Regions from separate parts of the Rothia sp. HC945 genome, predicted to be linked through region 2. Evidence: predicted binding sites of a transcription regulator. Region 2 holds the regulator's gene; each other region holds the start of a gene.

Region 1 (10,394 bases), on a different contig from region 2:
GACGGGAGCCACCCCGTGCTGTTCGCCCACCAGCGGAAGGAATGAGGTCAGGATGTCCATGATCGAGAGCATGGCCATGGACGCCAGGATGTGTGAGGCGACTCCGGGCGTCCCGAGAATTCTCCTGGTGGTGGCCTTCGACGCGGCGGGCTCCGCTGCCTCTGGGGCATCCTCCATGTCGGCATTCTGCGTTTGCGAGCCCTCGGTCTGCGGATGGGACGAGGCCTTCACCACGGGAAGGAGCATGAAAACAATGGAGATCAGGGCGCACCCGGCACCGATCCACGAGGCGATCGCAATGTCATCGAGCCTCTGCGCTTCGCTCGGGTCGGCGTGGAGCCCCAGAACCCAGCCACCGATCAGCGGCCCGACGAGCTGACCGGCAGACAACCCCGCGGTAATCCAGCCGAACCCCTGGTCCAGGCCGGAGTCGGACGCATACCTGGAGACCGCTGACTGTGAGCCGATTTGGGAGACGAGGTGCCCCATACCAAAGACGAGGCTGGCGCACGCGATGGTTCCCACGCCATCGACGACGGCGAGCATCGCGGTACCCACCGCGATGAGCAGTCCGCCCCCGAGAACGAGGAGCCGCAATCTCTTGATCCTCTGGGCCAGCCGTCCCATAGCGATCGCGGCAAATACGGGGACAATCGCGTAGGCAGAGGTCACCAGACCAATCGTGAACGGTGGCGCACCGAGGGCTATGAGCTTGTAGCTCATCTGCGGCCTGGCGATGTTGAGACCCGTCTGGGAGAAGAACATGAAGGCAACCAGCGCCCACAACCAGGCCTTGCTCTTCGTGCTCCCCACCCGTCGTCCCCGCTCCTCGATGGATTTTTCCGGTTGCCCACCTTACCCCGACCGGCAGAACATGACGCATCCACGTCATTCTCACGCTCCGGAAGGCCTGGAACGCAGAAAAAGGCCCCGCACGAGTCGAGCTCGTGCGGGGCCTCGGAGGCATCCGGGCAAGGGCCCGGAGGGCCGATGACTACATCATGCCGCCCATGCCGCCCATTCCGTCCATGCCCTCGGCACCGGCACCGCCGGCGTTCTTCTCGGGCTTGTCGGCAACGACGGCCTCGGTGGTCAGGAACAGTCCTGCAATGGATGCGGCGTTCTGCAGTGCCGAGCGGGTCACCTTGACCGGGTCGTTGATGCCCGCGGTCATGAGGTCCTCGTAGTCCCCGGTTGCAGCGTTCAGACCGTAACCCTGCTCGAGTCCACGAACCTTGTCCGCCACGACTCCGGGCTCGAGACCAGCGTTCGTTGCGATCTGCTTGAGCGGAGCATCCACGGCCACCTTGACGATGTTCGCGCCGGTTGCTTCGTCTCCTTCAAGGCTGAGGGAATCGAAAGCACGCACACCGGCCTGGATGAGTGCCACGCCGCCGCCGGAGACAATGCCTTCTTCCACTGCTGCCTTGGCGTTGCGGACTGCATCCTCGATGCGGTGCTTGCGCTCCTTGAGTTCGACCTCGGTCGCGGCACCAGCCTTGAGGACGGCCACGCCGCCGGCGAGCTTCGCCAGGCGCTCCTGGAGCTTCTCGCGGTCGTAGTCCGAATCGGTGTTGGCGATCTCCGCGCGGATCTGGGCCACACGGCCCTCGATCTCCTCGGCGGAACCCGCACCGTCGACGATGGTGGTCTCATCCTTGGTCACGACCACCTTGCGGGCCTGGCCCAGCAGGTCAAGGGTCGCGGTCTCGAGGGAGAGACCAACCTCTTCGGTGATGACCTGGCCGCCGGTCAGGACGGCGATATCGGCCAGCTGAGCCTTGCGACGGTCACCGAAGCCCGGCGCCTTGACGGCCGCGGACTTGATGGAGCCACGCATCTTGTTCAAGACCAGGAGGGCCAGGGCCTCGCCCTCGATGTCCTCGGCAATGATCAGCAGCGGCTTGCCGGACTGCATGACCTTCTCCAGCACGGGGACCAAGTCCTTCACGTTGGAGATCTTGGAGTTGACGATGAGGATGTAGGGGTCCTCGAGGACCGCTTCCTGGCGGTCGGCGTCGGTCACGAAGTAACCGGAGAGGAAGCCCTTGTCGAAGCGCATACCTTCGGTCAGTTCGAGATCGAGCCCGAAGGTGTTCGACTCCTCGACGGTGATGACACCTTCCTTGCCGACCTTCTCCATCGCCTGCGCGATGAGCTTGCCGATCTCGGGGTCACCGGCCGAGATCGAAGCGGTGGCCGCGATCTCTTCCTCGGTCTCGATCTCCTTGGCGGAGGAGAGCAGTTCCTTGGTCACGGCCTCGACGGCCTTTTCAATGCCGCGCTTGAGAGACAGCGGATCCGCGCCTGCCGCAACGTTGCGGAGGCCCTCGCGAACCAGAGCCTGGGCCAAGACGGTCGCGGTGGTCGTGCCGTCGCCCGCGATGTCATCGGTCTTCTTGGCAACTTCCTTGACGAGCTCGGCGCCGATCTTCTCGTACGCATCTTCCAGCTCGATCTCACGTGCGATGGAAACGCCGTCGTTGGTGATCGTGGGGGCACCCCACTTTTTCTCCAGCACAACGTTGCGACCGCGGGGCCCAAGCGTGACCTTGACCGCGTCGGCGAGGGTGTTCAGACCCTTCTCGAGTCCGCGCCGTGCCTCTTCATCAAAAGCAATCAGTTTTGCCATGGTGGCTTACGTCCCTCCTGGACGGTAGACGGATACATCAGCCACGGTGCCCGCGACGGACGGCTGGTGACCAGACCACGCTCTGGGCGACCTGATCCCACACCTCACCGTGGTGACTGTGTCTTTGCCCATCGATCCGCGACGCCTGCCGCCCAGCCAGCAATCGGCCGGTCCAAGCGGCGTATTTAGCAGTCGAGGTGGATGAGTGCTAAGTCCAATCTTGGCACTCGACGACGGAGAGTGCAAACGTTCTCCACAGACGGCGACGGCTCTTCGCTCACAGCACATCCGTGGGATCGGCCGTTTCGAACACCTCTCGTCATCGTGCCGATGTTCGGACGGCCCGGGGCCAAAAGCTGCCGGGCCATGCCGATTTACTGCTGGCCCGCGATCCCGGAATCCTGGCCCGGAATCCCGGAGTCCTGACCGATACCAGTGCCGTCTTGGCCCGTGATCCCGGAATCCTGGCCCAATCCTCCGGCGTCCTCTCCCGCGCTTCCGGATCCCTGCTCGGCGTTCCCGCCGTCCTGACCGGATTCGGCGGAAGACCCGCCGTCATCGGAGAGAACGACCACGACGTCGTAGCCGGAACCGGTGGCCGGCTTGACGTTGTCGATGTTCAGCTTGTCGGCTACCGCTTTGGCCTGGTCCTCATTGCCGTCGGTGTAGAAGACCACGGTGGAGTCCTGGGACGGGCCGTCCCAGTTGCTGACATCGGCCACCTTCCAGCCGGCGTCCGTCAGGGTCGACGCGGCATCGGTCGCCGTACCTTCCGCCGCGCCTTGGTTGTACACCGCGAGCGAGGTCGAAGAATCGGGTTCGGTCTCGGACGAACCTCCGCTGTCCCCAGCCTGCGAAGAGGATTCCGAGGAAGACTGGCTGCTCGAGGACGACTTCGTGGCACTCGCCGACTCGGGCGAGGCAAGTTTCGGGGAGAGCAGGAAGAACACGCCGCCCAGAACGAGCGCGCAGACGCCGGCGACGATCAAGGCCGCAAGATGCTTGTAACCGCGGGTTTTCTCGGGCACCTCGCCACGGTATGCCCCGCGGCGGGGCGAATCCGCAGGGACGTCGTCGAATTCATCGTGTTCGTACTCGGCCATCAGTGTCCTCGTCGTTTTCGGGGTTGCTTACGCTCGGCCGCGCATCGGTCAAGCATCCACGATATCCGGCCCGGCTGGTCAAATTCTGCACGCGCGACGAAGATCCTCAGGGATCCCGCCGTTGCCTGAGTCTCCGGGTCAGTGCCGGCTCCTCCCGAATGGCGCGCACATCGTCGATCAGGCGGTTGAGGCGCATATAATATTCGGTCGCCGACATGTCGAGTTCCCGGCGCACGGCACGCTCCTTGGCACCCGGATATTTCCAGGTTCTCTTCTCCATCTCAAGGATGGCGCGCTCGGCTTCGGTCAGGGACTCCACGAGGATAGTCTAGGGACCACCGTCGTCGTACACGAACCAGGGAGCAACCGTGGGCGCTCAGCCGCTGTCCGAGATCATGGCCCGTGACTGGGCCGAGGCCCTCGAACCCGTCGAGCCGACGATTCGACGCATGGGCGACTTCCTGCGGGCCGAGCATTCCGCGGGACACCGCACCTTTCCGGCTGCCGACCAGGTGTTCCGCGCCTTCCAGGAGCCCATGGATTCAGTCAGAGTCCTCATCATCGGTCAGGATCCGTACCCGACACCGGGTCATGCGATGGGGCTCTCCTTCTCCGTCCAGCCCCACGTGCGCCCATTGCCCCGTTCCTTGGGAAATATTTACAAGGAGCTGGAATCGGACCTCGGCATTCCGCCCGCCCAGCATGGGGATCTGACGGCGTGGTCACGGCAGGGAGTCATGCTCCTCAACCGATGCCTTTCGGTGCGCGAGGGCGAGGCCGGGTCCCACAGAAACCAGGGGTGGGAATCAGTCACCGACGCCGCCATCCAAGCCCTGGGTGCACGCCACAAGCCTCTCGTCGCGATTCTGTGGGGCAGGGACGCCCGGAATGCCGGTGCCCAGCTTGGGCCGGACGTACCGAAGGTCGAGTCAGTGCACCCCTCTCCCCTGTCGGCATCCCGAGGATTCTTCGGATCGCGGCCATTCAGCACTGCCAATCAGCATCTGGATTCCCTGGGGCTCGAACCGGTCGATTGGCGCATCCAGTAGCTCTCGACGACGCCGGCTTTAGTTGCCCAGTGGCTCCGGTTGCTGTTTCCTTCTACGGACGAGCCTTCGCGTGACTTGCGGGTCCTTGCTCATCAGTGGGCGCATCAGGTAATTACCGAGGACGACCGCCGCGGCCATCGACATAATGATCGCCCCGGCGTTGAGCATGGGGATGATCCCGGTGACCGGGTCGATATTGACCGTCAGTGTGTACATACCGCGGAAAATGGTCAGTCCGGGGAGCAAGAACGTCAGCCCGGGAACGGCAATGACAACCTGCGGGATGACCCGCCGCTGTGCAATGAGGGCGGAAGCGGAACCCACACCGATCGCGCCGAGCATCGAGATCATGCGACCGCCCGCACCCAGCCACCCGAAGAGGTGGTAGACCATCAGGCCACAGAAGGCGCTGAATACCCCGTAGAGAATATGTTCGGGTTTCACCTGGACCGTCACGGCGATCAGAGCCGTTGCGATAAGCATGAAGATGATGTTGACCAACGGTTGCGCCCCGGAGAAGATCACGCTGTCCACCTTGATCTCCTCGAATCCGGCATAGCTGGTGATCGAGATGGCGATCGCGATGCCGACGATCAGCCCGAGGAATGACAACCCCGTGGCGACCAGCCTCCCTGCCGATGTCACGGGGAACCCGTTGATCGCGTCCTGAATGGTCGATACCAGGGTCAGCGTCGGCAGGAGCATGATCAGGCCGGAGGCGACAATGTGCGGCGGAGAAATGGGTGCACCGATCGCCCACAGAGCCATCGCGATGAGCGTGACCACGGCGGAACACGCCGCCATGGTGAAGAAGGAAGGAATCCTCCACGAGGCCAGTTTCCCCGCAATTACCTGGACGAGGGCAAACGTCACGAAGGAGACGATGGCGCCAGGCCACGTACCACCGATACCGATCGTCAGGGCCGCGGCCGCCAGAGAATTGCAGAGGCTCACCAGCCAGCGCGGATAAGGCTTGGGCTTGGACAGGATACGGTTGAGCCGCGCTTCCGCCTCGGACCGGGAAAGTTCACCGTTGGTGATCGTCTTGACCAGGCGGTGGGTCTCGGTCAGCCCGGCGTAGTTGTCGGACCAGGACCGGACCACACGAACCACGGTGTGACTGAAAACGCCGCCGTTCTCGTTCGTCGCCTCATTCGCACCCGAGTGGATTCCGTACTCGGAAATGTAGTTGATGATCACCGACTGGTTGGTGATGTCGATGTCGACGTCCTCGACGCCGTAGGTCGCACACGTCGCGACGATGGCCGTCTCGACGTCGCGGGAATCGGCACCGAAGTGGAACATGGTCTCCGCCATGCGCAACGCGAAATTGAGCGTTTTCCGTGCCTCGGTGTTCTCCTTGCGACGCCGCGGGTTGGCGAAGGGCGAGTTCGCGAGCCTTTCGACCACCCTCATGGGGGCCGTGGGCAAGTTTTCGGACCGCATCATCCGGCGCAAGCCGATGCCGCGACGGGGCTGCGACGGCCGGGCGGTCGGAGCCTCGGCGGAAGGATAGCTGGCACGAGCTATCGGTTGTTCCGCCGGCGCTGTCTGCGCGCCCGCCGCATAGCTGCCGGTCAGGTCTTGGGTATTGCGGAAGACATCCTGCGGGGCGGTCCTGACGGCGGCGATCCGCTCGGCGTCCTGGACCCCGGATCCCTGGGTCGCGGCGCCCAAGCTGCTGACATCGGTCTCGGGCTGGATGTTCTCCTCGGCGTACGCGGTGGATCCCGTACGACCGCCGGCCGATACCGTGCCGTGGTCGGCAACGGACTCGCCATGCTCCGGTCGTCCGAGAATCTCCGCGAGCCGCTCGTCCCGGATCTGGGATCTGCGGACGGCAGGGAATCCCGTCGACTGCTGTTCGGCCCGAGTCGGCGGTCCCGCCAGGGGGTCCTCGCCGAATTCCCCGTCAGCGTCCAGAAGATTCGTCGTGGGCACGGCGGATTGCTCGGCCGTTGTGCTGTCGGAGGCGATGGGGGCCGTGTGACTTCCGGAGAACGGATCCGTGTAGACGTCTTCTGCGACGTCCGGGCCGAATGGGTCGGCCTCGGACCCGGACTCGTGCGGCAAGTCCGCAGAAGGGTAGGCACCCGAAAGGTGCTGCTCCCCTTGCCCTTCGCTCATCTTCCCTCCTAGGCACATGACTCACTCCGACGCTACCGAGCGCCCCTGAGAATCGGTTCGCGAGAACCTGAGGGTCGGCTCAGTAGAAAGGCTGCTTGGTACGGCGCCACCAGATCTGGCGCACCACGCGTTCGACCACGGACACCCAGGCCTTGTACGCGGTCGGGTTCAGAACCTGGTCGTAAACACCAACGAAGTCGACCACCGTCTTCGTGAAGCTGGTCTTGAACAGCCCCAACCCGTAGTAGCCGTGTTCCTTGTTCTTGAGTTCCGCCTTGGGCGGCGTCCCACAGAAGTCGTATTCCTCGATCCCGTAATCGGTCATGAGGTCCGTCAGTGCGATCCACTGCACCAGGTGCGAGTCCCCATACTGGCGACGACGCGGCTTGGACCCGCCGTCCTTGTAGGTGCCCTTGCGCCCGTATCGAATGACGAAGGCGCCGACGGAAGGTTCGCCGTCCTCGTACGTGAAGTAGAGGCGCCCCTGACCGGCGCGGGCGAAGGTGGTCCAGAACTGCTTGTAGTACTCGAAAGACCTCAGGTTCACGTTCGCGTTGCCCTGGCCGACCGTGTCCATCAGGGAGAACATCTTTTTCATGTTCTCTTCCGTGAGTTCGACCTGTTCGACTTCGGCCCCTTCACGCGTGGCGCGGCGCACGGCGTTCCGCCCGCGGGAGTGAAGGGACTTGAGCACCGTCTCCTCGTCCGCGTCCGTACGAAGAATCGCCGTGGAGTCATTGGGTTGGATGTTGAACTGCTTGACCAGGCCGGCACGGTGGAGGAACGCGCTGCGAGATTCGGAATCCTCGATGTCCGGTTCGATCTTGATGGCGAAAACCTTCAGGCCGTTGGAGCGGACAAATTCGCGGTTGGCGTCCATGATCGCGGGGATGTCCTCAATGTCGGTGACATCCGGCCCCTTGATCATGTACCAGATCTTGCCCAGGAGAGGAATGCTCTTCTCGAGGACGAGGTTGTAGCTGGAGACCTCTCGCTCCTCGACGTCGTCCCCCTCGCCGACTTCGGTCACACCCTCGTAAACCATGAACACGGGCTTCCACCCGTGTGCGGACTTGACCGAGGCAAAGGACGCGGACTGGAGGAGGTTGCCACCGTTGGGGTTGGAGGTGACGTGGTCATCCCAGTTGTCGATTTCCTGATCGGTCGCGAATCGAGCGGTGAAGTGTCGCAAAGAATCCTCATCTGCCGTGCGCGGAGGTATTGCCCCACGCCATGGTTGGTTTTCCCGCGCCGCGGGCTGGTCTCCACCAGTTTACGGCGGAGATTCGGAAAGTCCTCACACAAAGGCCCGAGATCGTCGTCTTCTGTGGACAACGAGCTCGGGCTCAGTGCTGGGCCGGCAGGCTCGAGGAGTCGAGCACCTCGGCCGTCGCCGACTATTCGGCGTCGTGATCCGTTTCGAGAATCTTGACCAGGCTGTCCAAGGCCTCGTCGGCACCCTCGCCCTCGGCTCGCAGGACTACCTTGTCGCCGTGCTTGGCACCCAGGGACATGAGGGACAGGATCGACGACGCGTCCATTGCCTCATCAGCCGACTCGCCCTCGGCGGCGATGGTGACCTCGACGGGGAGGTCGCCAGCAGCCTCGGCAAAAATCGCAGCCGGTCGAGCGTGCAGTCCGACTCGGCTGGCGATGGTGGCGATACGTTCTGCCATGATTGTTCTCCTTGATTATGTGGTCAGGCGGGGCGTCGGAACGTCCCTTGAAATGCCGGACTGATTACAGACCGAGGTCATCAAGGATGGGCAGCTCCGCGCGAGCCACATCCTTTGTCTCTTCAGCAGATCGCGCGCCCAAGGCCTTGGAGGCAATCTGTTGTGCTTGTTCCAGCGTAACGGATTTCAAGACGGCGGCGACGGCGGGCAAGGAACGGGTATTCATGGAAAGAGCCTTGACACCCATCCCGACCAGAACCACGGCCAGCGCCGGATCGGCCGCGGCCTCGCCGCAGACCGATACTGTCTTCTCCTGACCGGTCGATTTTTCGGCCCGCTGGGCGCCTTCGACGGTGAGCCGAATCATTTCCAGAACCGCCGGCTGCCACGGATTGTTCAGCTCGGCCAAAGCCCCGAGGAGGCGGTCCGCGGCCATCGTGTACTGCGTCAGGTCGTTCGTTCCCATCGAGACGAAATCCACTTCCTGGAGGATCGCCTCTGCCGTTACTGCGGCAGACGGGGTCTCGACCATGACGCCGTGCACGCCGAGGCCGACCTCATCGAGCATGGCCGCGAAGTCCTTGGCCTCCGGGGCTGTGGAAATCATCGGAGCCATGACCCAGACGTCGGCGCTGGACTCCTTCGCCGCGGCCGAGATCGCTTCGAGCTGTCGTTTCAGGACGCCCGGGGTCGTCCAATCGGTCCGGTAACCGCGGACGCCCAACGCCGGGTTGGGCTCGGAGGTATCCGTGAGGAAGGGCAGAGGCTTGTCTGCACCCGCGTCCAGCGTCCGTACGACGACGTGCTGCTCCGGGAATGCATCGAAAACGGCCTTGTACTCGACCTGCTGCTCCTCGACCGAGGGTTCTTCCTCCCTGTTCAGGAACGCGAATTCGGTCCTGAAGAGGCCGATCCCCTGAGCCCGGTTCTCCGCCGCGGTCAGGGCCGCCTTTCCGTTGCCGACATTGGAGTACAACGGGATACCGGTCCCGTCGGCAAGGACACCCGCGCCGTCGAACTCCGGGATCGCCTTGCGGTTGGCGTACTTCTCGGCCAGATGCTTTTCGGCTTCTCCGGGCTCCGTGACGATGGTCCCGTCGGTTGCATCCACGTAGACGACCGTGCCTTCCGGAACCTCGGTTGCACCGTTGGCGGCCACAATGGCAGGGAGACCCAGGTCCCTGGCGAGGATCGCGGTGTGGGCCTGGGGCCCGCCCTCGGAGGTCACCAAGGCGATGACCTTTTCGGGGTCGAGCGTCGCGGTGTCGGCCGGGGCCAGATCCTCCGCAATCAGGATGAAGGCGCCCTCGGACTCGGGGATTCCGGGAGCGGGCTCACCGGTCAGTTCCGCCACGATGCGCGCCCGAACGTCGAGGATGTCGGTCACACGCTGGGCCATGTAGCCGCCCAAGGCCTTCATCTGTTCCGCGTACAAGCCTGCCGCTTCCCAGATCGCACGCTCGGGGGTGTAGTTTTTGCCGGTCACGAGCTTGCTCGCGCTCTTCAGCAGCGCCTTGTCCCCGGCCATGAGGGCCGTGGACTTCAGAACCGCGGCAGCATTGCCCGAGGTCCGTCCGGAACGCTCCTTGAGGTTCTCCTTGACGGAGGCGGCCGCCTGTTGGAGACGTTCGACCGCTTCCTCGGGCGACTGGTCGTCGCCCAGGGTGGATCCGACGGCCGGCTCCTGGATGGGTTCGGGCATCTGCAGCACGGGGCCGATGACCCGCCCGGCGGAAACGCCTACTCCGGTGAGTTTCTTCATCGCTATCAGTCCTTACTCGTGAAGCTCGTGCCGACTGTCAGGAAG
Region 2 (9,328 bases):
CCCGCGCGAAAACATGGGAAACTGGGATACAACCTGCACCCGTGTGCGTCCATCCAGGAAAGGAAGACATCCGTGGCACCTCAGGCGAGTCAGGCCCCACGGCCCGCCGCAACCGATCCGGCGATTCTGCGCAACTTCTGCATCATCGCCCACATCGACCACGGCAAGTCGACCCTCGCCGACAGGATGCTCCAAGCCACCGGTGTCCTGACCCCGCGGGAGATGAAGGCGCAGTACCTGGACCGCATGGACATCGAGCGCGAACGCGGCATCACCATCAAGTCTCAGGCCGTGCGCATGCCCTGGGAGGTCGACGGGACCTCCTACGCGTTGAACATGATCGACACGCCGGGCCACGTGGACTTCACCTACGAGGTATCCCGCTCCCTCGACGCGTGCGAAGGCGCCCTCCTTCTCGTGGACGCTGCACAGGGAATCGAGGCCCAGACGTTGGCCAACCTGTATCTGGCCATGGAGAGCGATCTGGTCATCATCCCCGTGCTGAACAAGATCGATCTGCCCGCGGCCCAGCCGGACAAGTACGCCGAGGAAATCGCCAACCTGATCGGCGGCGAGCCCGAGGACGTCCTGAGGGTCTCCGGCAAGACCGGTGAAGGCGTGGAGGAACTCCTGGACCGAATCGTTCGGGAGATTCCTGCCCCCGAAGGCGACGCGGACGCACCGGCCCGAGCGATGATCTTCGATTCCGTGTACGACTCCTACCGCGGTGTGGTGACCTACGTCCGCGTGGTCGACGGCAAGCTGAACCCGAGGCAACGGATCGCCATGATGTCCACGGGTGCCGAACACGAACTTCTGGAGATCGGCGTGATATCTCCCGAGCCGAAGGCCACCGACGGCCTCGGTGTGGGGGAGGTCGGGTATCTGATCACGGGTGTTAAGGACGTCCGGCAGTCCCGAGTCGGGGACACCGTCACGGACGGGAAGAAGCCGGCCGATGAGCCGCTCGGTGGCTACGAGGACCCCAAACCCATGGTGTTCTCGGGGCTGTTCCCGATCGATGGGTCCGATTATCCCGTGCTGCGTGATGCTTTGGACAAGCTCAAGCTCAACGACGCCGCCCTCATGTACGAGCCCGAGACCTCCGGTGCGCTCGGATTCGGGTTCCGTTGCGGTTTTCTGGGCCTGCTCCACCTGGAGATCGTGCGCGAGCGGCTGGAGAGGGAATTCAACCTCGACCTCATCTCTACCGCCCCGAACGTCATTTACGACGTTGTCGCGGAGGACGGTTCGTCCATGCGGGTCACGAGCCCCAGCGAATTCCCCGAAGGCAAACTCGAAACCATCGCGGAACCCATGGTGGCCATCACGATCATCGCCCCCAGCGAATTCGTCGGAGCCATCATGGAACTGTGCCAGTCCCGCCGCGGTCAGATCGGCGGCATGGACTATCTTTCGCAGGAACGCGTCGAACTGCGGTATCGGCTTCCGTTGGCGGAGATCGTGTTCGACTTCTTCGATCAGCTCAAGTCCAAGACTCGCGGCTACGCCTCCCTGGACTGGAAGCTCGACGGGCAGCAGGAATCGGACCTCGTCAAAGTCGACATTCTCCTCCAGGGAGAACGCGTGGACGCTTTCTCGGCGATCACGCACCGGGACAAGGCGTACGCCTACGGCACCTCCATGGCCTCGAAGCTCAAGGAACTCATTCCTCGGCAGCAATTTGAGGTCCCGATCCAGGCGGCCATCGGATCGCGCATCATTGCACGCGAGAACATCCGGGCCATCCGCAAGGACGTCTTGTCCAAGTGCTACGGCGGCGACATCTCCCGCAAGCGCAAGCTCCTCGAGAAGCAGAAGGAGGGCAAGAAGCGAATGAAGACGATCGGACGGGTCGACGTGCCGCAGGAAGCATTCGTGGCCGCTCTGAGCTCCTCAGAGGAGACCAAGGACAAAGCGAAGAAGTGAGCCCGGCCCAACCCACGGGAGACCCCGCACCCCGCGACGGGCGGTTGCCCGCCTCCGTTCTGGAGGGAGCCGACGGCCGGTCCCTCAGTCTGTACGTCCATGTGCCCTACTGTTCCGTGCGCTGCGGATACTGCGACTTCAACACGTACGCCAAGGAAGACTTCGGCGACGACGTCGGGCGCCTCACCTATGTGAGGGATGCCCTCGCGGAATTGCGCTTCGCCGAGAAGGTGCTCAAGGAATCGGGCTTGCCAGCCCGGCCGCTGCACTCGGTCTTTTTCGGAGGAGGCACGCCCACACGGATCCCTACCGACGACCTGGTGCGGATCCTGGGCACGGCCATCGAAATCTTCGGACTGGAATCGGGCGCCGAGGTCACCACGGAAGCCAACCCGGACTCGGTGGAGCGCGAGGATCTCGTTGCGCTCAAGGAGGCGGGATTCACCAGGGTCTCCTTCGGGATGCAGTCGGCCGTTCCCCGTGTCCTCGAAGTTCTGGAACGGACTCACGAGCCGGCGAACGTGCCCAAGGTCGTCGGCTGGGCCCGTGAGATCGGCCTCGAGGTCTCCGTGGATCTGATTTCCGGTGCCCCGGGCGAGACCCTCGACGAATGGCAGACGTCGGTCGAAGCGGCGATCAGTTACCGGCCGGATCACATTTCCGCTTATTCACTCATCGTGGAGCCCGGGACCAAACTGGCAGCACAGATAGCGCGCGGCGTCCACACCCCGGTCGACGACGACCAGCAGGCCGACATGTACCTGTTGGCCAGCCGCCTGTTCGAGGAGGCCGGTTACGGCTGGTACGAGGTCTCGAACTGGGCTGCGTCCGTGGAGAAACGTTCCGCCCACAACCTCGCGTACTGGCACAACCAGGACTGGTGGGGTATCGGGCCGGGCGCACACTCCCACGTCAACGGGACCCGGTGGTGGAATGTCAAGCATCCCGTGCCGTACGCGCAGCGTCTGCGTGATCGGTCCTCGCCGGCTGCGGCCCGAGAGATTCTCGACGAGGACACGCGCTACATGGAGGACGTCATGCTGGCCGCCAGGATTCGGGACGGCCTGCCCCTGGGCCGGTTGAGAGCTGAGGGCAGAGAGAGGACGCCTTGGCTCGCGCAACAGGGCCTGATCGACCCGCAGGCGCTCGATGACGACGTCGTGCGCCTCACCCTCGAGGGCCGTCTGTTGGGCGACGCCGTGGTCCGAGAACTCACTGCTTGAAAGGTCTCGGTGCCCCGGCGGGGCACCGGCCTGTCAGCGCCTCCGGTGCGAGAACCAGTCGAAGGTGCGCGTGTTGTACTTGTACTGGTATGGGTTCCCCCTGTTGACCCGGATGCCCGCAATGAGCGAGAACACGGCGAGGTAGACCCAGACGAGCGCGGCGATCAGGCCGAAGATCCAGCCGATGCCGGGCAGGACCGACAGCCCGACACTGACAACGATGATCACCGACGGCAGCAACGTGAAGTTCAGTGCCTCGCGCGCTTCCTGGGCCGTGAAACGGCCGCGGGTGCGCAACGTCGAGTAGATGATGGCGGCCGGAATGCACCCGATGACCCCGCCGAAATGGGCCATCGTGGCCATCGAGCGGTCATCCTTGACGCTCAGGGGCTCCGGGTTCGCGGACACACCCTCGAACGGTGGCTTCTTATCAGTGGAAGTGATCGTCAAAACCTCGCCTTGTCTTTCGGGCAGATACATGCGTGTCGGGGACACGCACTCAAATATTACCGGCTGGTCGCCGCAAAAGGGGATGCATTCCCCCAAACAATGTCACGGAAGTCGTTTCCGGGCCAAGAGGACCTCGGCGCCTCAATGCTCGGGCGCCGCCGTCAGGAAGTCGATGATGTGCTCGACCGGCCCCAGGATCCCCGGATCGAGGTCGGCGTAGGTGTTCACGCTCGCGAGGATCTTTTTCCACGCTCTGGCCCGCTGTGCAGGTGTCTCGTGGGGCCAACCGATGCGACGCAGGATTCCGGTCTTCCAGTCTTCGCCGCGAGGCACGGATGGCCACTCGCGCAGGCCCACCGCCTTGGGCTTGACCGATTCCCACACGTCCACGTAGGGATGCCCCACGAACAGTACATTCCCCTGGGCCCCGGCCAGTTTCATGGCTTGGTCGGCCAACCGCGACTCCTTGCTTCCCTCGACCAGATGGTCCGCCAGGATACCGAGGCGTCTTTGAGGGGAGGGCGCGAATTCTTCGATGATTTCTTCGACGTGGTCCAGGCCGTGCATGGGCTCGACGACGATGCCTTCGATCCTGAGATCGTCTCCCCAGACCTTCTCGATCAGCTCGGCGTCGTGGAGTCCCTCGACCAGCATGCGGGAAGCCCGCGCCGTACGGGCTTTGGCCCCGGGCACGGCCACCGAACCGGACCGGGTGCGCCCCGGCGTCGTCGTCTTCTTCGGCCGCGGGACCACCAGACGCACCGGCTCGCCTTCATACAGGAAGCCGTCACCGAGCGGAAAGGACCGTACGGCGCCGTGCCGGTCCTCGAGGCCGACGACGCGCTGACCGCCCACGGACTGCAGGGACACCGCCGCACCCACCCAGCCGGATTGGACCTCTTCGATGACCATTCCCTGCCTGACCTCGAGATCCCGCGGCTCAGGGGGACGGTGGCTCAACCCCGCGCTGCCGAGGTCCTGGGGCCCCCATCCGTAGCGGTCCATGCGCTTCTCCTTGTGTGATGACGGTCCTGGATCGAGGACATGGGTACCGACCCAATATAGTCGCTCCGCCGAGAGCTGAGCACGCCGGAAGCGTTTTCCGACGGCGGTTTCGCGGCGTAGACTTAGCAGTCGAGCGCGGAGAGTGCCAGTGCACATGGCCCTCCGCCACCATGACCAGGACGAGCCAGTAGGGAGAGAGACCGTGAATCAGCCGCGCCGGCTCGACGTCCTGAGCGCGATCGTCGAGGACTACGTCCATTCGCGGGAGCCCGTCGGCTCCAAAGCATTGGTCGATCGGCATCGGCTCGGCGTCTCCAGCGCTACCGTTCGCAATGACATGGCAGCCCTGGAAGAAGCGGGCATGATCATGGCACCCCATGCGAGTGCCGGGAGGATCCCCACCGACAAGGGATACCGGGCATTCGTCGACCAGATCGCGTCGGTCAAACCGCTGTCCGTGGCGGAACGTCGTGCGATCTCGAGCTTCCTGGATTCCTCCGACGACGTCGACCAGATGATGGAGAAGACGGTCAGGCTGTTGTCGCAGCTGACCCGCCAAGTTGCTCTCGTCCAGTATCCGACCAGGACCGGTGCCCGCGTTCGTCACCTGGAGCTGGTGACCATGGCGCCGAAATTCGTTCTCGTCGTGATGATTACCACTCGTGGCGGAGTCGGGCAGCGTGTGGTCGAGGTCCCGGAGGACCTGACCGAGGAAACGCTCAAGACCATGCGCGCGCAGTTCCTCGACGCCATCCTGGACCAACCCGTCGGCGAACTCGAGGAAGCACTGGTCCCGGCCGTGACCAGATGTGAGCCGATGCACCAGAAATCCGCCGCGATCCTGGCCGGAATGGTGATTATCCTGGGTCGGAACGAACAGGAGGAAAGGCTGCTCATGGCAGGCACCTCCTATCTGGCCGAATCCACCGACGACTTCAATCGCAACATCGCCCCGATCCTCGATGTCCTGGAAGAACAGGTCGTGATGTTGCGGTTGCTCTCCGAGATCGACGACGACGCCCGTGGCGTCTCCGTGAGGATCGGGAGGGAAAACGCGGAAAGCCCATTGTCGGACGCGTCGGTGGTGGCCACCGGGTACGGGCCGCAACTTGCCTCGAAATTGGGCGTCGTCGGACCGACTCGCATGGATTATCCGGGAACGATGTCCGCGGTGAGAGCCGTCGCGCGGTACCTCTCCCGCATCCTGCACGAATAAATCGGCACGTACAGCCGTTGACGAATTGGAACCCACGCGGTGCCCACCGCAGATCAAGGAAGTTCAGTGAGCGACCACTACCAGACCCTCGGCGTCTCCAGGGACGCCAGCCCGGAAGAGATCAAAAAGGCGTATCGCAAGAAGGCGAGAACGCTCCACCCGGACGTGAACCCCTCGCCGGAGGCCGCTGAGGAATTCAAGCGGGTCTCGCACGCCCATGACGTTCTCTCCGACCCGGACAAGCGACGCGTCTACGACGCGACCGGAAACGAGAACGGAAACAATACCGGCTTCGGCGGCGGATTCCCGGGCAGCGGATTCGGATTCTCGGACATCTTCGAGACCTTCTTCCAGGGCGCCGGTGGCGCCCGGGGACCGGAGAGCAGGGTCCGTCAGGGTCAGGACGCACTGATCAACGTTCGGGTCAGCCTCCGCGATGCCGTGTTCGGAACCGAGAAGGAGGTCACGGTGGACACCGCCGTGACGTGCACGCTGTGCGAGGGCCAGGGAACCGAGAAGGGGACCGAGCCCGAGACCTGCGACGTCTGCCACGGCCAGGGGCACATTCAGCGCCAGGTCCAGTCCATTCTGGGCAACGTGGTCACCACCGCCGAATGCCCGAGCTGCCGCGGTTTCGGAACCGTCATCAAGCATCCTTGCCCCGAGTGCTACGGCGAGGGACGCGTTCGCCAGCGCAAGCCCCTGACCCTCAAGATTCCGGCGGGCGTCGCGACCGGCACCCGCATCCGTCTGGGAGGCCAGGGCGAGGCCGGAACGGGCGGCGGGCCGAATGGCGACCTCTACGTCGAACTGCGGGTCAACCCGGACGAAACCTTCACCCGCGAGGGCGACGACCTCCACGCAACGATGACGGTGCCCATGACCGCGGCCGCCCTCGGCACGACCATCAGCCTCGAGACCTTCGACGGCCCTCAGGACGTCACGGTGAAGCCCGGTACGCAGACCGGCCAGACCACTACGCTCCGTGACCTGGGCGTGACCAAGTTGCGCGGCAACGGCCGCGGCAACGTCGTGGTGCACTTCGACGTCGAGACCCCGTCGAAGTTGAACGACGAACAGCGCGAGCTTCTGAAGCGGCTGGCCGAGCTGCGTGGGGAGGACGACGCCGTCGGCGAGACTCTGCAGAACACCGGCCAGGGGTTCTTCTCCCGCCTGCGCGACCGCTTCCAGGACTAGAGGCACGCCGTGACGCATCCGGTTTTCTACATCGATCCCGAGTCCCTCGGGGCCTTGGCCCCGGGGGACCGGTTCGAGCTGACGGGAGACGAAGGCCATCACGCCAAGACGGTCAAACGACTCGGGGCGGGCGAGGCCCTCGACCTGGTCGACGGCGAGGGCCGGCGCATCGTCGGTACCGTGAGCGAGATCCTCCAGGACGGACTCGCGATCACCGTCGAAGAGGGACCCGAACGGGACCCGCGGAGTCCGGTGATTCTCGTACAGGCCCTCGCCAAGGGCGACCGGGATCTGATGGCCGTGGAAATGGCGACCGAGCTGGGTGTCCGAGCCATTGTCCCGTGGCAGGCAGACCGCAGCATCGTGAGGTGGAAACAGGACCGCGCCGCCAAGGCACACGCGAAATGGGCCAAGACCACGAAGGCCGCCGCGAAGCAGGCCCGGCGTTCGCTGGTACCTGATGTCGACCACCTGGTCTCGACCGCCCAGTTGGCGCGGGCCGTCGGTCCCGAGGACTCGATGATCGTTCTCCACGAGCAGGCCGGGCAGAGTCTTCTCGCTGTATTGGACGACCTGCAGGTCTCGCGCGGCTTCTCAGGAGACGGACGTTTGTTCGTCGTCGTCGGCCCGGAAGGTGGAATCGGTCCGGAAGAACTTCGGAGCCTCGAATCCGTCGGTGCCCGAACAGCAGTTCTGGGTCACGACGTCCTGAGGAGCTCCACGGCCGGGGCGGCGGCGATCGCGGTGATCAACGCCGTGACCGGCCTGTGGCAGTGACAGCCGTCTACTTGTTGACCGTGAACTGGTGGTCGTCGTAGAGACTGACCTCCTGATCCGATACGGCCAGCCCGGGATCCTTGAGGTCCTCGGTCTTGATGTAGATGCGGATCGTGTAGTCTCCCTCGGCCAGGTTTCGGCTGAACTGAATCTCCTGGAGCCCGGAGTCGTCGCCGGAGAGATCTTCCGATCCTGCCGCAGCTTCGGAACCATTCTTGCGGATGTCCCAGTAGACCCGGGACGCCACATTGGTGGCCACCATTTTGACCGTGGTCGTGGTGCCGAATACGGAATTCTGCTCCGGATCGATGATCCACAGCGGGGCCGCGACGGCTTCGTCCCTGACGACGGTCTGGCCCAGCGTCTGATTTCCGAATTTGTATCCGCGGTGCCCGTCGACCAGCACGATGACCTTGGTGCTGGGCCCGGCATCCGAGATTCCGCCCACGGCGGCTGAGGCGGTCGCGGTGTACACCAGTTGTTGCACGGCCAGGTTGGCCTCGTCGGCAGATATCGAGTGGTCGAAGGCGTCGGAGGACAGGTTCAGCGTCAGGGTTCCGTCCTTCGACATGGAGGATCCGACCGAGCCCGCGGGATTCCATGGGTTGTGGTAGTCGGGGTCGCGAGGCTGGACCCGTGTCAGCATGGACACCGCGGTCGCCACGACGTCGCCCCTCGACGCGGCGTCGTCCGCCTTGTAGTCGTGATATTCCCGGTAGAGGAACGAGGATTTGCCGGTGGCGCCGATCCAGTACAGCGGAACCTTGAGGGCCGACGGCGAGGCCTCCGAGGTCGGGGACGCCGATTCTTCGGACTCACCCACCTGGTTCGCGGCATCGAGCAAACCACAACCGCTCAGCACACTGGGGAGCACGAAGAGGCCCGCGACAATCCCGGCGGCGGGGCGCCATGCGCGTGAGATCATGTCCTCGGCCTCCAGATCAGGTCGCGGCCTCTGGGCCGCGGGGTCCGTGGGTCCAGTCTACGGTGTCGGGTGGTATCCGGGTGGCCTCGGTGTGTTCCGAGCCCGTCGCTCAGCTGTCAGAGGAGACTCGTGGTGACCCTGACTCGGGACCGGTAGTCTGGAACAATCACCGGATCCCCAGCACGGCGGGTTCGCAACCCTTTGAGGGAGAGGTTATTCCGCATTTGATGACAGCATCCACACCAGGTTCTTCTCGCCCCCTGTCCGTTTCGAGGAGTTACACGTTCCGAAGCCGAGAGTCGATGGTGGAGGTCCTCGGACCGCAGGATTCGTCGTTGCTGATCATCGAGCAGTCCTTCACGGAGGTCTCCGTGGCGGCCAAGGAACTCGACGTCGTTGTCACCGGCCCCTCGGCGCAGGTCGACCTGGTCATTCGACTCTTCGAGGAATTGGAGGTCCTGTCTTCCCAGGAAGGTGTGATCAGTGCTGAGGTCGTCAAACGACTGGTGGACTTGCTGATCAAGAACATGTCGGCGGCCTCTCCGAGCATGACCCAGAACATTCTTTCTTCTCGCGGACGCAAGATCCGACCGAAGACCCTCAACC
Region 3 (10,394 bases), 550 kb from region 2:
TGCTGGAGGTCCGCGCCGACAACCCCAGGGCCCAAGGGCTGTACACGTTCCTGGGCTACGAACCTATACATGAACGCCGGGGCTACTATCAGGGCGGCGTCGACGCCGTCATCATGAGCCTCGACCTGAAGGCCGGCGCAGAACGCTCGGAGGGATCCAACCGTTGATCACCACATCCACACCCCGCGAACCGATCGTCCTCGGGATCGAGTCATCGTGCGACGAGACAGGCATCGGGATCGTGGCGGGCCGGCGCCTCCTGACGAACACCGTCTCCACGTCCATGGACGAGCACGCGCGATTCGGAGGTGTGATTCCGGAAATCGCGTCTCGCGCTCACCTGGAGGCCATGATTCCGGCGCTGGACGCGGCTCTCGATGAAGCGGGCATCGGCATGGACGCGGTGGACGCCATCGCGGTGACCAGCGGGCCCGGTTTGTCCGGCGCCCTGATGGTGGGGGTCAGCGCCGCCAAGGCGCTCGCGGTCGCCACCGGCAAGCCCCTCTACGCCGTCAACCACCTCGTCGCCCACGTCGGAGTAGGTCTCCTGGAGGACAGCGCGACTTCGGTTGGAACCACCGAGCTTGGGGCCCCCTTGCTCTCGGGGCTCGGGGCCCTTCTGGTCTCGGGCGGACACACGGAGATACTCAAGGTCTCGGACATCTCAGGCGATGTGACGCTGCTGGGCTCCACGCTCGACGACGCCGCGGGCGAAGCCTATGACAAGATCGCCCGGGTCCTGGGACTGTCCTATCCCGGAGGACCCGCGATCGATTCAGCCGCCGCATCGGGGGACCCCCGGGCCTTCACCTTTCCGCGGGGGCTGACGGCCGCAAAGTATATGGGAACCGTTCAGGACCCCGGGAGCCATCGCTACGACTTCTCCTTCTCCGGGCTGAAAACCGCCGTGGCTCGCGTCGTCGAGGGCCTCGAAGCCCATGACCAGTCCGTACCCGTCGCGGACATCGCGGCTTCGTTCCAGGAAGCTGTGGCCGACGTCGTCACGTCCAAGGCCATGCTTGCTTGTACCGAAAACGGCATCGATACCTTGTTGCTCGGTGGCGGGGTCGCCGCGAATTCGAGGCTGAGAGAGCTCGTCGCCGAGCGGTGTTCGGACCATGGGATCCGGCTTGTTGTGCCGAAGCTTTCCCTGTGCACCGACAACGGCGCTATGGTCGCGGCGTTGGGAGCAAGACTCGTGCAATCGGGTGTGGCACCCAGCGGATTCGACTTCACCGCGGACCCGTCGCTGCCAGTCACCACGGTGTCCCTCAGGGCCTGATCAGGGGAGGGGCGCATCCGGGACGGGACATGCGCCCCCTTCCGGCCCGATCGGACAGCCCGATCGGACTATGAATCTCGGTATCCGTACCGCGTCAGATCGACCGTGTCACGGACCACGGCCCGGAGATCTCGGCCGTTCTCCTCGAAGACACGGCGTTGGCGTTCGTACCCCGGTCCACGTTCGATCATCCGGTGCACACCGGCCAACTCCGCGGCGCAACCGAGGTCCCGGGCGATGGGCTCGAGCCGGGTCACGAGGTCGGTGCAATGCTTGCGCAGGGGCAGGACCGTTCCGGCGGCGTCGGCGATCACCGTAGCGTCCAGTCCGTACCGTGAGGCCCTCCACTTGTTCTCCTCCGAGAGCCACCGGGGCATGAGCTCCACGTGACCGCCGTCCTCCACGGTGCGGGAGACTTCCTCGACGATGCACTGGGTCAGGGCAGTCATCGCCCCGATTTCCTCCGTGGTCGCCAGCCCATCGCAGATTCTCATCTCGACCGTTCCGTACCGGGCCACCGGGCGGACTTCCCACCGGTTCTCCGATTCCTCGGCAATGATTCCTGCACCGATCGACCGATCGATGTAGTCCTCGTACTCGGACCACTTCTCGAACGGGTACGGAATTCCGCAGGTCGGGATCTGCTGGAAAACCATGGCCCTCTGCGAGGCATAGCCGGTATCCACGCCCATCCAGTACGGAGAGCTGGCCGACAATGCCAGGAGATGAGGGTAATAGTTGACGAGCTGATTCACCGAAGGAAGAGCTTTGTCGCGGGAATCGACGCCCACGTGCACATGGACTCCGTAGACCAGCATCTGCCTGCCCCAGTACTGAGTGCGCTCGAGGACCTTCTGGTACCGGTCCTTCTCCGAAACCGGCTGCTCGCTCCACTGGGCATACGGATGAGTCCCCGCCGAGTAGAGGTCGACTCCTAGCGGATCTGCTTCCGCTCGGAGCGCATCAGCCAGCCGAGTGAGCTGGTCCATCGCATCGGCGACCGTGGAGCACACACCCGTGACCGCCTCGACGGTGTTGGACAGGTACTCTCGCGTGATCTGCGGCGCGAGGCCCTCGGGGTCGATGTATTCCGGGTGGGAGGATTCCAGGGCCTGGATGAGCTCGGCGGCCGCCGGAAGGAGATCGCCCGATTCCCTGTCGGCGAGGGCAATTTCCCATTCGACGCCCAGGCTCGACTGACCGGAGCTGGAAAAAGTGATCATGGTGGTCCTCCCGTGTCGGGGTCAATTCATCTTAGCGGGGAGGGAGGCGAACGGTACGGCGTATCCAGCCTGGACGACACGCGGCTTCACGCAGGACCAGAGCCTCGTCCCGGCACGGTCTCACGGATGCGCGCGACGAACCACGAAAGCCGCTCGATGTTCCGACTCGGGGGATTCCCATCGCGTGAGGATGAGCGTCGCGTGGCGGTTCCCGGCTGACTTCTTCTTTTTCGAAGAGCTCCCGGCGAGCAATTGACGTCGCAATGCTTCCGGGACGACGTCGACCCCTCGCTTCTTGATCGTCAAACCGGTGATTCCGTTCTCTCGAACCCAGGCTTTGAGAGCTTTCGTACCCATCGGCAGAATCTCGTCGACGACCCAGCAGGTCGCTCCGGGCAGGTCGGCGCCCTGGTCTGAAACAAAATAGGCGATCCGGGGATCGAGGAGGTGTCCTCCGACCCGAGACACCAGGTGGTCAACGAGCCCGGCCCGGATGACCGCGCCGTCGGGTTCGTAGAGGAAATCAGCCGGGGGACCGACGGGAGGGGCCTCCCCGGAGGCCTTCCCGAATCCGGAATCCGAAGAGTACTGGGCCAACACCTCCGGCTCCAGCGGATCCGCCCCGAGCAGGGTTGCGGAACGCTTGATCCCAGGACGGGCGAGCGCATTGAACCACAGAACGACCTCGACGACGTCGCCGCCACAGCTGACCCACTCGGCCTCGGCGTTCTCAGGAATCTCGGACCGATCCATCCCGGGACCCATTTTGACGCCGATGGGCATTCCCGTCTCGGCCCAGCGACGTATCATGGAGAACGGCGGCGCAAAGGCTTCCGGATCGAACAGGCGGGAAACCTGGCCGTCCGCCGTGTCTCGACGCGCGGGATCGAGCCACAGCGAACGGATCGCCGTACCGTCCTTGGTGCGGAGAGAAGCAGGATCGAGCTCGGTCACGTCACCCACGCGAACCTCGGACCCGCGGTGGGCGGAAAGGTTGTGCCGGGCCATCGACGCGGTCTCGGGATCGATGTCGTAGGAGACCACCGGGAGTCCCTCGCGGAGAAAAGCTGCCGAGTCCGCGCCGATGCCGCACCCGAGGTCGGCGACCGGCCCTGCGTCCGCGTCCCGAAACCTTCGCGCGTGCCACAGTGAGACGGCGCGGCGCGTGGCTTGCTCGAGTCCGGAACGAGTGAACACCATGCGCTGGGCGTCTTCCCCGAACTTGGATCGGGCCTGCACACGGAGTTTGGCCTGGGTCAGCATGTCGGCGGCCTGTTCCGCCGTGAAGCCCTGTTTCCGGAGGGAGCTCGAGAGAGCCAGTGCGTCGCTTTCGCGGTAGTCCATCCGGTCCAGGGCGGAGAGCTGATCGGGGGTGAATGAATGCGTCACGCCACCACTGTATCGGCCGCCAGGTGAACCTCGTTCGGCGTCATCCTTACCGCTGAGGGCGAAACTTGGCACTCGTCTTGACCCTCTGCTAACCCTCCGAATAGAGTCATGTTTAGCACTCTGGCAGTCAGGGTGCTAAATGGGCCTGGCGCTCAATCGGCACCGCGACGACGGTTGGCACGCCCTTCACGGCTCACGCCAAGAATTGATCCATCCAAGGAAGAAGGTCACTCATGTCCGTCTCCATCAAGCCCCTCGAGGACCGTATCGTCGTTCAGCCCGTGGAGGCTGAGCAGACCACCGCATCCGGCCTGGTCATCCCGGACACCGCCAAGGAAAAGCCCCAGGAGGGCAAGGTCGTGGCGGTTGGCCCCGGTCGTGTCGATGACAAGGGCAACCGCGTCCCCGTCGACGTCCAGGAAGGCGACGTCGTCATCTACTCCAAGTACGGCGGAACCGAGGTCAAGTACTCGGGCGAAGAATTCCTCGTGCTCTCGGCGCGTGACGTGCTGGCCGTCGTCGAGAAGTAAGACTTCGACGAACCCGCACTTTTCTAGACCTGTGTAAGGAGTCATGTAGTTCATGGCAAAACAGTTGGAATTCGACGACGCAGCCCGCAAGGCTCTCATGGCCGGCGTGGACAAGCTCGCCAACACGGTCAAGGTGACTCTCGGACCCCGTGGTCGCAACGTCGTTCTGGACAAGCAGTGGGGCGCTCCCACGATCACCAACGACGGCGTCACGATCGCCCGCGAAGTCGAGCTTGACGATCCGTACGAGAACCTCGGCGCTCAGCTGGCCAAGGAAGTTGCCACCAAGACCAACGACGTCGCCGGTGACGGCACGACGACCGCAACGGTTCTGGCTCAGGCCTTCGTCAATGAGGGTCTGCGCAACGTGGCCGCTGGTGCGGCACCGAGCGAAATCCGCGCGGGCATCGAGGCGGCCGTCAAGGCCGTGTCCGAGCGTCTGCTGGAGAACGCCCGCGAGGTTGAGGGTGCCGAGGTCGCGCACGTTGCCGCCATCTCGGCCCAGTCCGAGCAGATCGGCGAGCTCCTTGCGGAAGCATTCGAGAAGGTCGGCAAGGACGGCGTCATCACCATCGAGGACGGCTCCTCGACCGAGATCGAGCTGTCCGTGACCGAAGGCATGCAGTTCGACAAGGGCTACCTGTCGCCGTCGTTCGTGACCGACGCCGAACGGCAGGAAGCTGTCCTCGAGGACTCGGCCATCCTGATCTATCAGGGCAAGATCTCGGCCATTGCCGACCTCATGCCCTTGCTGGAAAAGGTGGTTCAGGCGAAGAAGCCGCTGACCATCATCGCCGAGGACGTCGACGGCGAGGCTCTGTCCACCCTGGTGGTCAACAAGCTTCGCGGAAACCTGAATGTGGTGGCCCTCAAGGCTCCTGGCTTCGGCGATCGTCGCAAGGCCATCATGCAGGACCTGGCGGTCCTGACGGGTGGAGAGGTCATCACGAGCGAGCTCGGCATCACCCTGGATTCCGTGACCCTCGAGCAGCTCGGCCAGGCCCGCCGCGTCACGGTGACCAAGGACAACACGACCATCGTGGACGGTAACGGTTCTGCCGATGACGTTGCTGAACGCGTGGCCCAGATCCGCTCCGAGATCGAGCGCGTGGATTCCGAATGGGATCGCGAAAAGCTCAAGGAGCGCCTGGCCAAGCTGTCCGGCGGTGTATCCGTTATCAAGGTCGGAGCTGCGACCGAGGTCGAGGCCAAGGAACGCAAGCACCGTATCGAGGACGCCGTGTCCTCGACCCGGGCCGCGCTCGAAGAAGGCATCGTCGCCGGTGGTGGATCTGCCCTGGTCCACGCGGCCAAGGCGCTCGATTCGGACCTGGGGCTCCAGACCGAGGGTGCGCGGACGGCGGTCGACATCGTTCGACGCTCGCTCGTTCAGCCTTTGCGCTGGATTGCCGACAACGCCGGGGAGGACGGCTACGTGGTCGCGTCTCGCGTCCAGAGCCTCGATGCCGGCCAGGGGTACAACGCTGTGACCGGCGAGTACGAGGACTTGATCAAGGCCGGCGTCATCGACCCGGTCAAGGTCACCCGTTCCGCGCTCGAGAACGCGGCGTCCATCGCATCGATGGTCCTGACCACGGAAACTCTGGTTGTCGACAAGCCGGAGGAAGAGGAAGAGGCCTGATTCCAGGTCCTCGTCCCAACGCCCCCGCGCTCTCTGTGAGAGCGCGGGGGCGTTCCTGTGTGTGTGGGTCCGTGCGACGATTTAGTTGCAATGCAATGTATTGTCTCTTCAGGCCATCTCGCGATGGCACGTTGCTCGGTTTCGTCGCCGCGCGGTGCGGGTCGCCGGTCCTCGCTGAAATCCAGCCTGAGGGCGGGTGTTCCCGGCGTCGGACGGTGGCACATGTCGTGTCTTCGGGTTTCCTCGCGGATCCCGGGTGGCGAGCCTGAGCACGGGTACGAAATTTTGCGCGTCAGACGAATAGGATGAAAACTCGTGTCTGCCCGCGGGCCGCTCGCATCCGCTCCACGGACATTCGTGACCGAGCGCCGGGCTACGGGCTGACCTGCAGGACCGATACCGATTGCTGGCATCGCACGAATCGACAAGAACACCGCCTCTGCCGAGGCCGACACAGGATCTTGAATGACTGAATCGAACGGGACGACAGGACAGGTCCCGCCCCCGGAAGGCGGCCAAGCCCCAGAGGTCGCACCTCGCAGAAAGAGGGCTTTCCGCCCCGAAATCCAGGGACTGCGCGCCTTTGCCGTGCTCCTGGTGGCGATCTACCACATCTGGTTCGGCCGGGTATCCGGCGGCGTCGACGTCTTCCTGATGATTTCCGCGTTCCTGATGACACTGTCCTTCACGGGCAAGATCGAGCGCGGAGTCCGCATCGGTTGGACGGAACTGACCAAGTACTGGTTCCACGTTTTCAAGCGAATCATGCCGCTCGTCGCGATCATCGTGGCAGGCTCCCTCGTGCTGACCCGGCTGTTCGTGTCTCCGGACCGATGGCTGTCGATCATGCACGAGGCATTCTCCGTGACGTTCTATTACGAGAACTGGTTCTCGATCGTGAACGCCGTGGATTACTACGCGTCGGACTCGGGCGCGGCGTCGCCTCTGAGGCATTTCTGGTCTCTGTCCATCCAGGGCCAGATCTTCATCATGTGGCCTCTGCTCTTCGCGCTCGGCAGCCTTCTGGTCCGCAAGATGGGGACCAAGGTTCGGCCGGTTCTGGCGACCATCTTCGCGGTCGTCTTCGTGGTCTCGTTCGCTTTTTCGGTCTACTACACGTACTCGAACCAGACCGCGGCATACTTCAACACCTTTGCCAGGCTCTGGGAATTCGCGATGGGCTCGTTGGCGGCCATCGTGCTTCCCTGGATCCGTGTTCGTACCGGCGTGGCCGCGATCCTGAACTGGGTCGGCCTGCTGGCCATTCTGACCTGCGGCGCCCTCCTGGACGTCGAGGGCCAGTTCCCTGGCTTCATCGCCCTGTGGCCCACGCTGGCCGCGAGCTTCATCATCATTTGCGGGCAGTCGACCACCAAGTGGGGAGCCGATCGTCTGCTCAAGTGGAAGCCGCTGGTCTGGCTCGGCTCCAACTCCTACGGCCTGTACCTCGTCCACTGGCCGTTGCTGGTGTTCTACCTGACCATTACGGGACGAGAGAAGGCCGGGCTCTTCTCCGGCGTCGTCCTCCTGGCGCTGTCCATCGGCCTGGCCTACGTGCTGACGAAGCTGGTCGATACGCCCATCCGCAAGTGGAAGTGGGCCGAAACCAAGCGGTGGCGCGCTGGCGTGGTGATTCTCGGGTGCATCGCGCTCGGCGTCGGGTCCGTTCTGGCGTGGCAGGCCCGCATCGCCTACGTGACCCACAAGATCGAGGCCAACGCGGACAAGAACAACCCAGGCGCCGAGATCCTTGATCCGGATTACACCTACAAGGGTGATGACAATCCTGGTCTGCTTCCGACCGCATTGACCCGGAGCAACGACTTCGCCGAGGTCAACGGTCTGGGGGAACAGTGCGACAAGGACAAGGACTTCAAGAAGGACATGCACGGCCTCTCCGGGGGAGAGTGCTACCGGGTGGTCAAGCAGGATCATCCGAGCAAGCACGTCGTCGCGGTGGGCAACAGTCACACGGAACAGTGGATGACGGCATTGAAGCAGAAGGCCAAGGACGACAACTGGGACCTGACCTTCGTGCGACACCCCGGCTGCTTCTTCACGAGCCCCCAGGACAACTGGTTCTCGGGCGCGTGCCAGGAATGGCTCCCGCGGGCCGAGGACGCCATCCAGGACTGGCACCCGGACAACCTGGTCATCCAGTCCACCTTCTCCAGCTATGACGGCGCCGCCGAAGGCATCCGCGAGGGCACCGAGGACCAAGTGCGCAAGTGGACGAGCGAAGGCGTTGGGGTCATCGGCATCAGGGACAACGCACGCTTCACGCAGTCCCACACGGAATGCGAGAACAAGAACAGCTTTGAGGACTGCACCTTCCCGCACGCGACCGCTGGGACCGAGGACCCGACGTCCGCGTGGCGCACGGAGATCCCCGGTTACGGGTCGTTGGACATGGATGATCTGGTGTGCCCGGACGGAAGCTGCCCGCCCGCGGTGGGCAATATTTACACCTACATCGACGACAACCACCTGACGGCCACGTACGTGCGCAGCATGCAGAAGTTCTTCGACCAGAGGTACGACGATGCGGCGCAGGTTTCCGAGGATGCGATGGCGCAGGCGGGTGAGCAGGCCTCCTGACCTGAGTGAGACCGTTCGCGGTCGCGCCGGAATCCCCATGGGCTTCGGGCGCGGCCGCAACTACGGATTTTCCGGACCGGCAAGTACAATTCACCTGTCCAGCGCCTCTCTTCCGGGGGAGGAGCATCAGTCGTGCAAATCCCGATGGGTTTGCAATCGCACCGAACTGAGGAAAAACCGTGCCCTCGCCCAGGCAAGTCAAGGGGTCCACCGCGCCGTGGCATCGACGTACCCCGCGCCACCAGAACACAGCGCTCCGTCGGCGCGCGTTCCGCCCCGAAATCCAGGGATTGCGGGCCTTTGCCGTCTTGCTGGTCGCCGCATACCACGTCTGGTTCGGTCGGGTCTCCGGCGGCGTGGACGTGTTTCTGCTCATCTCTGCATTCCTCATGACCGCGTCCTTCGTGGACCGGATTCAGAGGGGCGCCGCACTGGGGTGGCGCGAGGTGACCCGGTACTGGGTACATGTATTCAAGCGCATCGTCCCGTTGGCCGTGGTGACCGTTGTGCTGACTCTGCTCGGCTCAAGACTCTTCCTGGGGGCCGATCGGTGGGTCCCTGCCATCCGAGAGGCCTTCGCCGTCCTCTTCTATGGCGAGAACTGGTACTCCATCGGCCACGCGGTGGATTACTATGCCTCGGACTCCGGGGCGGCGTCGCCCTTCCGTCATTTCTGGTCCCTCTCGATACAGGGGCAGATCTTTCTGGTCTGGCCGTTGCTCTTCTGCCTCACGAGCCTCATGGTCCGCTGCCTGCAGGCTCGTGCTCGCAGGATCCTGGCCTTGATGTTCTTGGCCATATTCTTGGGTTCACTGGCCTATTCGGTGCACCAGACGGCCGTCGACCAGAGCGGGGCCTACTTCAATACCTGGGCGCGACTGTGGGAGTTCGCGTTGGGTTCCCTGCTGGCCATCGTCTGCACACGCATCACCGTCCGTGGCTCACTCGCCGCGGTCCTCTCCTGGACGGGACTGGTCGCCATCCTGCTCTGCGGCGCGCTTCTGGACGTGCAGGGCAAGTTCCCCGGGTTCGTCGCCCTGTGGCCGACCGTGGCAGCGTGCCTCGTCATCGCGTGTACACCCTCAGGAACGCGCTGGGGTGCCGAAAGAATCCTCACCTGGAAGCCACTGGTGATCCTGGGGTCGGCGTCTTACGCCCTCTACCTGGTGCACTGGCCCCTGCTGGTGTTCTATCTGGCCGTGACGGGGCAGGAAAAGGCGGGATTCTTCGCCGGAACTGGGCTGCTCACGATGGCGACGGTGATTGCGTGGGTCCTGACCCGCGTCGTCGAACGACCGCTGCGTCGCTGGTCCTGGGCGGACGCGAGGCGCCGGAGAGGCCTGCTCGTCATCGCAGCGAGCATGCTCCTGGCTGTGGGGCCGGCCTGCGTGTGGGATGCGCGCATCGCCTCCGAAGCGCGGGTCGCACAAACCGAATCCGTGAACAACAATCCTGGGGCTCGAGCGCTTCTCCCGGGGTTCCGGTACGAAGGGTCCGACGACGCCGCCATCCTCCCGACACCGGCCAAACGCGCCGACGACTGGTCGTGGCAGGTGGTCCGTGGGACGCCTTGCCGCGACGTCGATCCACCGGAAGCGTTGAAAGGTCTCGAGGTCGACCAATGCCTCAATTACCATCGCGCCGATCGACCGAGCCGGCACGTCGTCGCGGTGGGCAACAGCCACATGGAGATGCTGCTTCCGGCGATCGCCGATGCCGCCCGCCGCAAC

What was found. The regulator HrcA, encoded in region 2, represses chaperone genes, less so after heat shock. The targets are predictions, from matches to a motif close to TTNGCACTCGNNNNNNNCGAGTGCNAA.
Region 1: the regulator HrcA is predicted to act here: its motif matches at 2,818-2,844, upstream of groL (chaperonin GroEL).
Region 3: the regulator HrcA is predicted to act here: its motif matches at 4,007-4,033, upstream of groES (co-chaperone GroES).

What each region holds. Positions count from the first base shown of each region.
Region 1 is NZ_JBFCSN010000002.1:318,667-329,060, forward strand. It holds gene AB0Y14_RS09960 (MFS transporter) at 1-813, opposite strand, end outside; gene groL (chaperonin GroEL) at 995-2,632, opposite strand; gene AB0Y14_RS09970 (LytR C-terminal domain-containing protein) at 3,007-3,735, opposite strand; gene AB0Y14_RS09975 (DUF3263 domain-containing protein) at 3,842-4,054, opposite strand; gene AB0Y14_RS09980 (uracil-DNA glycosylase) at 4,104-4,784, shown strand; gene AB0Y14_RS09985 (threonine/serine ThrE exporter family protein) at 4,803-6,911, opposite strand; gene AB0Y14_RS09990 (lipid II:glycine glycyltransferase FemX) at 6,991-8,103, opposite strand; gene AB0Y14_RS09995 (HPr family phosphocarrier protein) at 8,309-8,587, opposite strand; gene ptsP (phosphoenolpyruvate--protein phosphotransferase) at 8,652-10,349, opposite strand; gene AB0Y14_RS10005 (PTS fructose transporter subunit IIABC) at 10,387-10,394, opposite strand, start outside.
Region 2 is NZ_JBFCSN010000001.1:392,369-401,696, forward strand. It holds gene lepA (translation elongation factor 4) at 73-1,929, shown strand; gene hemW (radical SAM family heme chaperone HemW) at 1,926-3,152, shown strand; gene AB0Y14_RS01660 (DUF4870 domain-containing protein) at 3,186-3,602, opposite strand; gene AB0Y14_RS01665 (DUF3097 family protein) at 3,744-4,607, opposite strand; gene hrcA (heat-inducible transcriptional repressor HrcA) at 4,810-5,823, shown strand; gene dnaJ (molecular chaperone DnaJ) at 5,890-7,020, shown strand; gene AB0Y14_RS01680 (16S rRNA (uracil(1498)-N(3))-methyltransferase) at 7,030-7,797, shown strand; gene AB0Y14_RS01685 (GerMN domain-containing protein) at 7,805-8,722, opposite strand; gene AB0Y14_RS01690 (PhoH family protein) at 8,950-9,328, shown strand, end outside.
Region 3 is NZ_JBFCSN010000001.1:941,700-952,093, reverse strand. It holds gene rimI (ribosomal protein S18-alanine N-acetyltransferase) at 1-167, shown strand, start outside; gene tsaD (tRNA (adenosine(37)-N6)-threonylcarbamoyltransferase complex transferase subunit TsaD) at 164-1,282, shown strand; gene AB0Y14_RS04090 (glutamate--cysteine ligase) at 1,351-2,505, opposite strand; gene AB0Y14_RS04085 (class I SAM-dependent methyltransferase) at 2,626-3,894, opposite strand; gene groES (co-chaperone GroES) at 4,128-4,424, shown strand; gene groL (chaperonin GroEL) at 4,477-6,066, shown strand; gene AB0Y14_RS04070 (acyltransferase family protein) at 6,532-8,664, shown strand; gene AB0Y14_RS04065 (acyltransferase family protein) at 8,844-10,394, shown strand, end outside.